4 regions of the Veillonella sp. LMAG:90 genome follow, and region 2 is predicted to be linked to each of the others. Evidence: riboswitches for the same ligand, from Rfam matches in the RefSeq annotation. Region 2 holds a riboswitch; each other region holds the start of a gene.
What was found. A riboswitch is a leader RNA that binds a small molecule or an ion and turns the genes downstream of it on or off. The one in region 2 is predicted to bind cobalamin.

Region 1 (2,210 bases), 1.9 Mb from region 2:
TCTTCCGTTAACGGTTCGAGGTACCAGCTACCGCCCGCCGGGTCAACCGGTTGAATGAAGTTGAATTCATGCTGTTCCATGATTTGGATGTTGCGGGCAATACGGCGGGAGAATTCATCGCTCGGACGGATACAATGGTCGAACGGATACACGTTCATGCCGTCAACGCCGCCTACTACAGCGGAGAAGGACTGTGATGCGGCACGCAATAAGTTAACGTACGGATCATACACAGTTTGGCAAAAAGCGGATGTGCTTACATATAAGTTGATGCGTTGGGCTTCTTCGTCGCCGCCGCAATGACGAACCAATTGAGACCATAGCATTTTAATGCTGCGGAGTTTGGCGATTTCCATGAAGAACGTAGCGCCTACGCTGAAATGGAAACGAATGTGACGGCAGAATGTATCAACATCAATACCGCGACGTTCCATAGCGCGCATATAAGTCAAAGCGGTATGAAGGGCATAGGCTGCTTCTTGAATACCGTTGGCCCCGCCGTTGTGATATACATCGGCATCAACGAGGACTGTTTTTAAATTAGGTGCATGTGCTTTAGCCCAGTGAATCGTATGAGCCATATCATCATAGAGTTCGTCGAGCGGACGATTTACTTTGCCAAAACGGAGTAAAGAACCGATAGGGTCGGCAGCAATAGCACCGTGCAATTCGGCGGATTTTAACCCGGCTGCTTTGCAGGCGATGGATACAGCACTGATGAGATTAACGGCAGATGGTCCGCCGAATAATTCGATTTCATGCTTGTTAACATCAATATCTTTTAATAAAGCTTTTACATCTTCGGCTGTGCTCAAGGAAACGCCGGTATCGATGAATGTTTCGTCAGTACCATCGGTAGGATCGATGCCTTGTTGTGTTAAGCTGTCGGTAGTAATGCTTACAACCGTGCTGCCTTTATCGAGCTCGAAAGCTGCCATGGCATTGGCATCGCTGATGGTTTTGGCATCACAGCGCTGAGCGATTGACCAAGGTGTGTGGATATAGCCGCTGGCATGCGCGCCGCGGAGCTTATCCGCTAATCCCGGATAGGTGTAAGGGTGGGTTAATTCTTTTTGATCCTCTAAACGATAAATTGGGTGAAATAAAATACCTTCGTAAGTTTTCGTGAACATACTCTTATCGAAAGGCTTACCTTTTAACAGTTTTTCAACGGCGGCCTGCCATTCGTCATAACTGGGAATTTCAAACTCGTCAAAGGTGACAGCGGGCAATTCCTCGTGCCCATTTTGCCTTGAAACGGCTAGAGTCTGCTGCTTATGTTCCATAGTACGAATCCTTTCTACATAGCAAATAGAATATGAAATGCAAGAAAATTGATGCATTCGCTATATACAACACTATGTGGCTTCGTTGCGTCTATGATTAGGTAAAACCGTTTTGTCGCTTAGCCTCGCGCTGTGAGATGGCGAGCGGCAGTTGGACTTACTTACTGTGTCTCATAAATAACGCGGTGGGATATATTGTTTCCTCCTATAACAATAATAAAACTTCCTACCGAAGAGCCATATAAGTGGATGTACCGGGCAGTCTCCAATAGGAAGTAGTTTCGAAAAAAATACCGTTTCACAGCAAGACTGCAAAACGGTAAGATTGTATGCGAAAAGAATCACACCATATCTTCCCGTCTATCGCGGGTATAACGACATGCTTCCTTAGGCAGTTCTTCTGACTCAGCTTCATCATTCCTTTTGCCTTCCCAAACATAATGTTCAGTGACATAATAAAAAGGAACTCCACTTCACAGCGGCGGGACCGTGTCGGATTTGCACCGACTTCTCTATTAAGCTTAAAAAGCGCCTATAGGGGACTGTATTTGTTTTATAATTTTATTATATGGTTATAACATAGGAGTGTCAATTTAAATGCATAGTTTAAGCATGTGTAACGTATAAAGGTTAGTTATAACTCATGCTAAGGGGGTGTATGCATAATCGGTAAGGTATGGGGTGGGACAAAATTGTAAGTAGTGGGTTTAAAGTGTATTTATACAACAAGAGGTACAATTAATATATATATACTACTATATGCAGTTAAAGGTGATACATGAGGTAAAAGCATGTGTTGTCCACGCTTGAAGGAATAATGTGTTTAATTAAAAATCTTAAAAATATTTAGTAAAAAGGGGTTGACGAACCATAGGCAAAAAGGGTATGATAGTTCATGTCCTCAATCACGGGACATCAAGTGAC
Region 2 (2,210 bases):
GGCATTTTCAGAGTACTCTGTAAATGCTTAATCTGCCGAATTAAAGCAGCCACTCCGATTCTCGGATTTACACTAGTTGTCGCTTTAACAATATTCGCCAATCTAGTATATTTCTTAGCAGCATATAAATCTTTGTTTTGATAATCACCATTATACGCCACAATATGCGGCAATAAAATAGCATTGATTCGTCCATGCGGTACATGGAATCTACCGCCGATAGCGTGTGCCATACCGTGATTTAATCCCAAGTTCGTCAAATTAAATGCCATACCGGCCATACAGGAAGCCACATGCATCTGTTCTCTGGCATAACTATTCGTACCGTTCGAAAATGCTTCCGGCAAATATTCAAACACTAATTGAATTGCATATTCAACTAATACTTTTGCCATAACATTTTCATTCAATGATACATAGGATTCAATTAAATGAACTAAAACGTCCATGCCTGTATCAGCCGTAATACTAGGCGGTACACTCATTACTAAGCGAGTATCTAAAATTGCAATATTAGGTTGTATTTCATCGGTAACAATCGGATATTTTGTTCCTGTTTCCAGCATTGTGATTACTGAAAAATTTGTTACTTCTGAACCGGTACCACTTGTGGTCGGTACAGCAATAAACATTAAATCTTTATTGGCTTTAACGCGATTGCCGAAATACAACATAGCTTTCCCCGCATCAATAGCAGATCCACCACCTACTGAAATAATTGCATCAGCATTTGATTCTACTAAGTGACTTACACCGGCAGCGACTACTTCAGTCGGCGGATCCGGAACAATATCACTAAAAATCTCTACTTCAGCAAAGTCTAAGTTCTCCGTTACATGTGAAATCATTCCAGACTGAACCATAAATGGATCCGTCACTATGAAAACCTTTTTTACAGGGAGATCACGAAGACCTTGCAACGCATCTTCCCCTACCCATAGTGTCGTAGGAAATTTAATTTTCTGCATACATGCTCTCCTGCTTAACAAATAAAAAAAGAAGCCCTCACGGAATACACCCTCCGTTTAAGCTTCATTGCAAACCATGCACGCCATTGTACACGAAAATCTTATAACAATAATTTATACTTAACCAAAAAAAATGTCAATAAAAATTACGTATTTCAATTATGCATAATCTATATACTATTTCAAATTTTCTCCGATTTATACCTAAATTAGCAGTTATTTTAACTTGTTCTCGCTTTGACTATGATATAACACCCGATGACAAAAGGGTTCTTTACACTTATAACAAAAGGGCATGGAGTACTAACTCCATGCCCTTTTCCTATTTTTGAACTAATGTCACACTCCACTGTGCTGTGCTCTCTCATCATTGAACGACTAACATTAGTCCATCAATAGACGCACGTCTCTGTGCAAGACAGATTAATACATGCCGGTTTATTTTCTGCATTAATTCCAGTGAAGTACTACAATGCCACAAAAACAACATCCTGTCTTACCTTGAAACAGCATGTGTAATGAAATCCGCGAAAGACCTGACTTAGGCAAAAGCCATCACAGTGGCGGGACCGTGTTAGATTCTCACTAACTTCCATCGTCAGATTTCATATTTCTATTAATCTAAAAGTAATAATAACATATCTTAATCAATTCTGCAAGAACAGGATAATCCCAATAATTATTTTATATTTTTGGTCTTAGCATTATGAAATACTTCAGCACTTCTGGTATAAAATATATCTTCCATACCTTGTTTAGTGTTTAAGTATCTTGCTAAAGCATAAAAATAGTCTGATAATCGATTAACAAACATAACCAACTCTCCCGGTATTTTCGCGGTCATCTGTAATCGAACTATTCGTCGTTCGGCCCGTCTTGCAATCGTCCGTGCCATGTGAATCATACTGGCCTCACGAGTTCCACCGGGCAAAATAAAACGATTAATCTCCGGTGATTTAGCCGTATACTCATCAATTCGGGCTTCCAACCATGATATAGCATCAACAGGTAAAGTTATTTCTCGATTTAACGACTCCGGAGTTGCTAAATCAGTACCTACATCAAATAAGAAATGCTGTAAATGTTGTAATTCATTTTTTTCCTCGAATAAAGACGAATCAAATTGCGATATAGCATAACCAATCCACGAATTTAATTCATCAATAGTACCATAGGTATCTACTCGATCTGAATCTTTTGATACTGCAATACCGCCCACTAAACGGGTCATCCCCTTATCGC
Region 3 (2,210 bases), 390 kb from region 2:
ATATAGCAATTAAAAGAGGCTGTAAGTAAAATGTGATATGCTCTACATTTTATTACAGCCTCCTTATGTATAGAACGCTTTTGGTTGGTCAAAACGTCTTAGCTTGTAAGTGCGTTTTGGCAATAATATGAACCCTTACAGTGTTATATCTTATTTAGCGTCGTTTTGAAGAGCTTGCCAAGCTTCATCGGCATGAGCGGCAAAGAGGTCACGGATTTTCTGGTTTTCACCAAGACCATGGATGTAAGTGTCTACTTTGAAGCCGTCAGCCAACAAGATGGATTTATGGGAATCAGGTTCGTCACCGGACATATCGTTGTTGGCATGGTCGCCGGCTACCATCATGAATGGCATAAGGGTTACATGTTCGATGCCTTTTGCTTTCAATTGAGGAACGATGTCTTCAAGGCTTGGCCATCCTTCTACGGTGTAGATGTAAGTGTTGTGAAGACCGGCCGATTCCAAACGATCTTGGATTACGGAATAGTAAGCGTTGGAAGGATCCGGAGTGCCGTGAGCCATGATAAGTACAGCATCTTTAGGACCTACTTTAGGGAACTGAGTTGCTACAGCTTGTACAGTTTTAGCAATATCGTCAGTTTGACCTTCTTGGCCCATCCAGTACATGAGAGGTGTACCAAATGTCATTTTTTTGAAGTTATGTTTGTACTGATTGTAAACAGCTGTTTTATAGTTGTATTCGATACCAGGGATTACGTCGAGAGTTGCCAAAGCAACGCGAGTGTAACCTTCAGCTTTTAATTGATCGAGTGCTTCTTCAGGCGTAGGGTAGGTGATACCTTCTTTAGCTTTGATACGATCGATAATGATGTGGGAAGTGAAAGCTGTAACTACTTTTACGCCCGGATGTTGTTCTTTAATTTCGTTGATAGTCGCATCGATTGTTTTAGCACGAGTATCAGTGAATGTAGTACCAAAGCTCATTACTACGATAGCATCTTTGTTAGGTGCTTTAGCCAATACAGGATCGGTTGTGTTGTAAGTGCGAACACCGATTTCAGTTGCTTCCAATAATGCAGGGGTAGCAGTTGTTACTTCGTCACTTAATTGGTAAGCAGCGTTTACGTCTGTAGCAAGGAATCCGAAGCCTGTTAAAGCGGCCACTGCTAATGTTGTAGCTAACGTTTTTTTGAAAAAATGTTTACTCATTTCATTCACTCCTCGTGATAAAAAGAAGATAAAAATAAAAACTAAAAATAGAATAAAATAAAATACAAAAACCTCTGCCCACAGGGCAGAGGTAGTATTAATAATCACTAGTTATGCTAAGCACCTGACGTATATTAGTTCATATCAAACTTAATTAAGTCGTTTATGAATTAAAAAAATAATTCCCGGTCAGTGTATAGTACAGGTAGTGACATTGATTAACCTCGCCATCCTTCGTGGGTTATCGGCAATCCATCAAGGCAGGTCTTCTGGCTCAAGTTCAACGCAACAATCACCTTCCCAGAAACTTCCAGTGGTATTTTGATTGTGCTCCCTCTTACAGCGGCGGGACCGCGGCAGCTTCTACTGCTCTTCTCTATTAAGTCGGGCACCTTGAAGGTCGTATTCATTTGATAATCATCATAGCAGAATAAATGTCCACTGTCAATGCAATACCGGGTAGGGTATACTCACTGTGAATGGAAATTACCCGGGTCATATAACTCCTAGGAATAAGGGACTTATTTATGAGTAATAACTTTTGGTTATTTGTGATACACTTTTTTGATTACACATAGGCAAAGGAGTCAAAGTTTGGTACTATGAATAGAGAATGGTGTTCATCATAGGGCAATGTGCTTTATGATAAATAGCTATATATTAACAAAGGAGGTCCATCGTATGGATCAATTTACAAATGGTGCCGGTCCTAATGAACTATCGGAATCGGTATATGAAGTGGCATTTACGCCTGTATTGGAACGTGAAGAGTATCAAGGTGAACCTTTACATTCCAAATTATTAGCTCTTAAAAGCGCCATGGGCGAAGAGGATTTTAACGAATATATTAACAGCTTATTGCGCATTACCTATAATTGCAAACAATTGTGGTTAATTACTAAAAGCGAACGTAAACGTACGTTAATTGAAGGCAAATTTTTACCTATGATTGCTGAGATTTTTGAAGTAGCAGCACCGCGCGTGTTCTCGCAACCATAATTATTATCAATTATAGGCGTAACAATACATTGCTTTTTGAT
Region 4 (2,210 bases), 1.0 Mb from region 2:
GTTTTAGAGAAAGTACAACTTCGTAAAGAGTTACTTTCCAGATATCCGCATCAACTTTCCGGCGGAGAATTACAGCGTATTTGTCTTGCCAGGTTACTGTTATTAAATCCGAAGATTCTTTTATTGGATGAACCGACATCGATGCTTGACGTATCGGTGCAAGCACAGATTATTTCTATTTTAAAAGATATTCAAAAGGAACGATCTTTAGCTTGTCTGTTTATCTCGCATGATTTAGATTTGTTACGCGTAATTTGTAATCGTATCGGAATTATGCGCGAAGGCCGGTTGATTGAATTACAACCGACAGAATTACTTTATCGGCATCCTAAAGAAAAATACACGAAAGAATTGTTAGCGGCTTTTGAAGATTTTTAGTTGAGTATTTGCAGTAAATTATTATATTAGAGTATAGTTATTTTGATTAAAAATATTATTAAAAAAATAAATAGAGTTTAACTATAAGATGAAACCTTAAAGTAAAAAATCTTTTGTTTTAAGGTTTTTTGTATAAAAATACTGTTTAGAATAATATGTTTAAATATAAAAATTAACGATGATAAGCCATAAAACCCTATGAAATAAAGGAGTTTTAGTATACAATAGAGGGTATAGCATGATTAATATTTGTTTTGAATTAAGATTGACAAGGTGGAAAAGTAAATATATAATGTACATGAAGAAATTTTATACATATTTATAGGTGTCGATTTAGACTTAATAGAGAAATCGGTATAAGCCGATGCGATCCCGTCACTGTAAGAGGAGCTAATCTCATGTTGCCACTGGATATTCCGGGAAGGCGAGAGGCGCTATGAATCTAAGCCAGGAGACCTGCCTATTTATAATCTCCGTTTTAATCTACGAGCGATAGAGAGGCGATTATGGCAAAGGTCATGTAGCATATCTATTTCAAGATTGAAGTAGATATGTTTTTTTATAAGTTAATGGATTATGAAGGGATTACTAAGAACCTTGAGTTAGCATTAGGTGAGGTAGTGTTAAAAGAAGAGGAATAGTAAAAAAAATAAATCTATTAACTGATTATGATCTGCCCCCATTTTCTTGGACAGAAGTAATTTAGGGTAATTTTATTAGGAGGGTATTATGAAAGGTCAGGGATTGTTAGTACGAGCGGCAGTATTGGCATGCTGTGGTAGTATTTTGAGCTGTGTTGGTGTACAGGCCGAAGATGTGGTTACTGATTATGACTTAGGGACAGTGGTCGTAACTGCGACAAAAACGGAGCAAACTATTGCTAATGTGCCGGCCAGTGTAAGCGTTATTACCTCAAAAGATATAGCTGACAAGAATATTTCGTCGGTTCAAGAAGCTTTACAGTTTTTGCCGGGTATTTTTATTGACCAAAGTGCGCAAGGCAGTTTGACTATGCGTGGTATGAGTTCTACAGATATTTTGGTATTAGTTGATGGAGTTCAACAAAATAATACTTATAACGGAACTGTAAATTTTAATATGATTCCAATTTCGAATATTGAACGTATTGAAGTATTGCGCGGTGGCGCATCCTCTTTATACGGTGGTCATGCGGTTGCCGGTGTTATTAATATTACGACTAAAGGTGCACCGGAATATGGAACTTCTGTAGTGGCAGATGTATCCTATGGTAGCTATAATACTTGGAAAAAAGCCGTGTCGGTTAATTCTCGTTTATCAGACAAATGGAGTTTAGGGGTTACTTATGAAAAACGCTCCTCTGATGGCTATAAAGGATTTTATCGATCGCTTGCACCAAAAAAAGGTACAGCATCTATTAGTGCCGATTTACCACAGTTAAGTAATGGTACTTATATATACGGTGGTCGTGGTGAGAAAGAATGGGAACATGAAAATTACGGCTTTAAAATTGGGTACAATTTTGATGAATCTAAATCTTTAGTTTATAGCTATAATCGAATTAATAGTGAATCCTCTTATAGTAATCCATTTACTTATGTACATGATACTAAAGGAAACCCTGTATGGTCTGGCAATGTTCAGGTCGGAACAAATAAAATTATTTCTTTATCTCCTAAAAATTTCTTAGGCTATGATAATGAAAATAAACGTGATACCCATATTTTGACATATCGTGATACGGCAAATGATTTCTTGGCGCGTGCAAGTTATACGCATGATAAGGTTGATGGTTTTACATCACCTACTGTACCTAGTTCCTATAAAAATGTTGATTGGACCGGGGCCGGTGA

Region 1: it holds a riboswitch for cobalamin, as region 2 does, so the genes downstream of both, CCC71_RS01890 (methylmalonyl-CoA mutase family protein) here and CCC71_RS10510 (1-propanol dehydrogenase PduQ) in region 2, are expected to answer to the same signal.
Region 3: it holds a riboswitch for cobalamin, as region 2 does, so the genes downstream of both, CCC71_RS08750 (sirohydrochlorin cobaltochelatase) here and CCC71_RS10510 (1-propanol dehydrogenase PduQ) in region 2, are expected to answer to the same signal.
Region 4: it holds a riboswitch for cobalamin, as region 2 does, so the genes downstream of both, CCC71_RS05975 (TonB-dependent receptor) here and CCC71_RS10510 (1-propanol dehydrogenase PduQ) in region 2, are expected to answer to the same signal.

Annotation. Positions count from the first base shown of each region.
Region 1 covers NZ_NAND01000001.1:423,303-425,512, forward strand. The annotation lists gene CCC71_RS01890 (methylmalonyl-CoA mutase family protein) at 1-1,286, opposite strand, end outside; cobalamin riboswitch at 1,660-1,837, opposite strand.
Region 2 covers NZ_NAND01000001.1:2,362,630-2,364,839, forward strand. The annotation lists gene CCC71_RS10510 (1-propanol dehydrogenase PduQ) at 1-968, opposite strand, end outside; adenosylcobalamin (AdoCbl) riboswitch at 1,450-1,589, opposite strand; gene CCC71_RS10515 (cob(I)yrinic acid a,c-diamide adenosyltransferase) at 1,648-2,210, opposite strand, start outside.
Region 3 covers NZ_NAND01000001.1:1,974,957-1,977,166, reverse strand. The annotation lists gene CCC71_RS08750 (sirohydrochlorin cobaltochelatase) at 151-1,170, opposite strand; cobalamin riboswitch at 1,413-1,581, opposite strand; gene CCC71_RS08745 (hypothetical protein) at 1,852-2,169, shown strand.
Region 4 covers NZ_NAND01000001.1:1,357,279-1,359,488, forward strand. The annotation lists gene CCC71_RS05970 (ABC transporter ATP-binding protein) at 1-378, shown strand, start outside; cobalamin riboswitch at 685-856, shown strand; gene CCC71_RS05975 (TonB-dependent receptor) at 1,108-2,210, shown strand, end outside.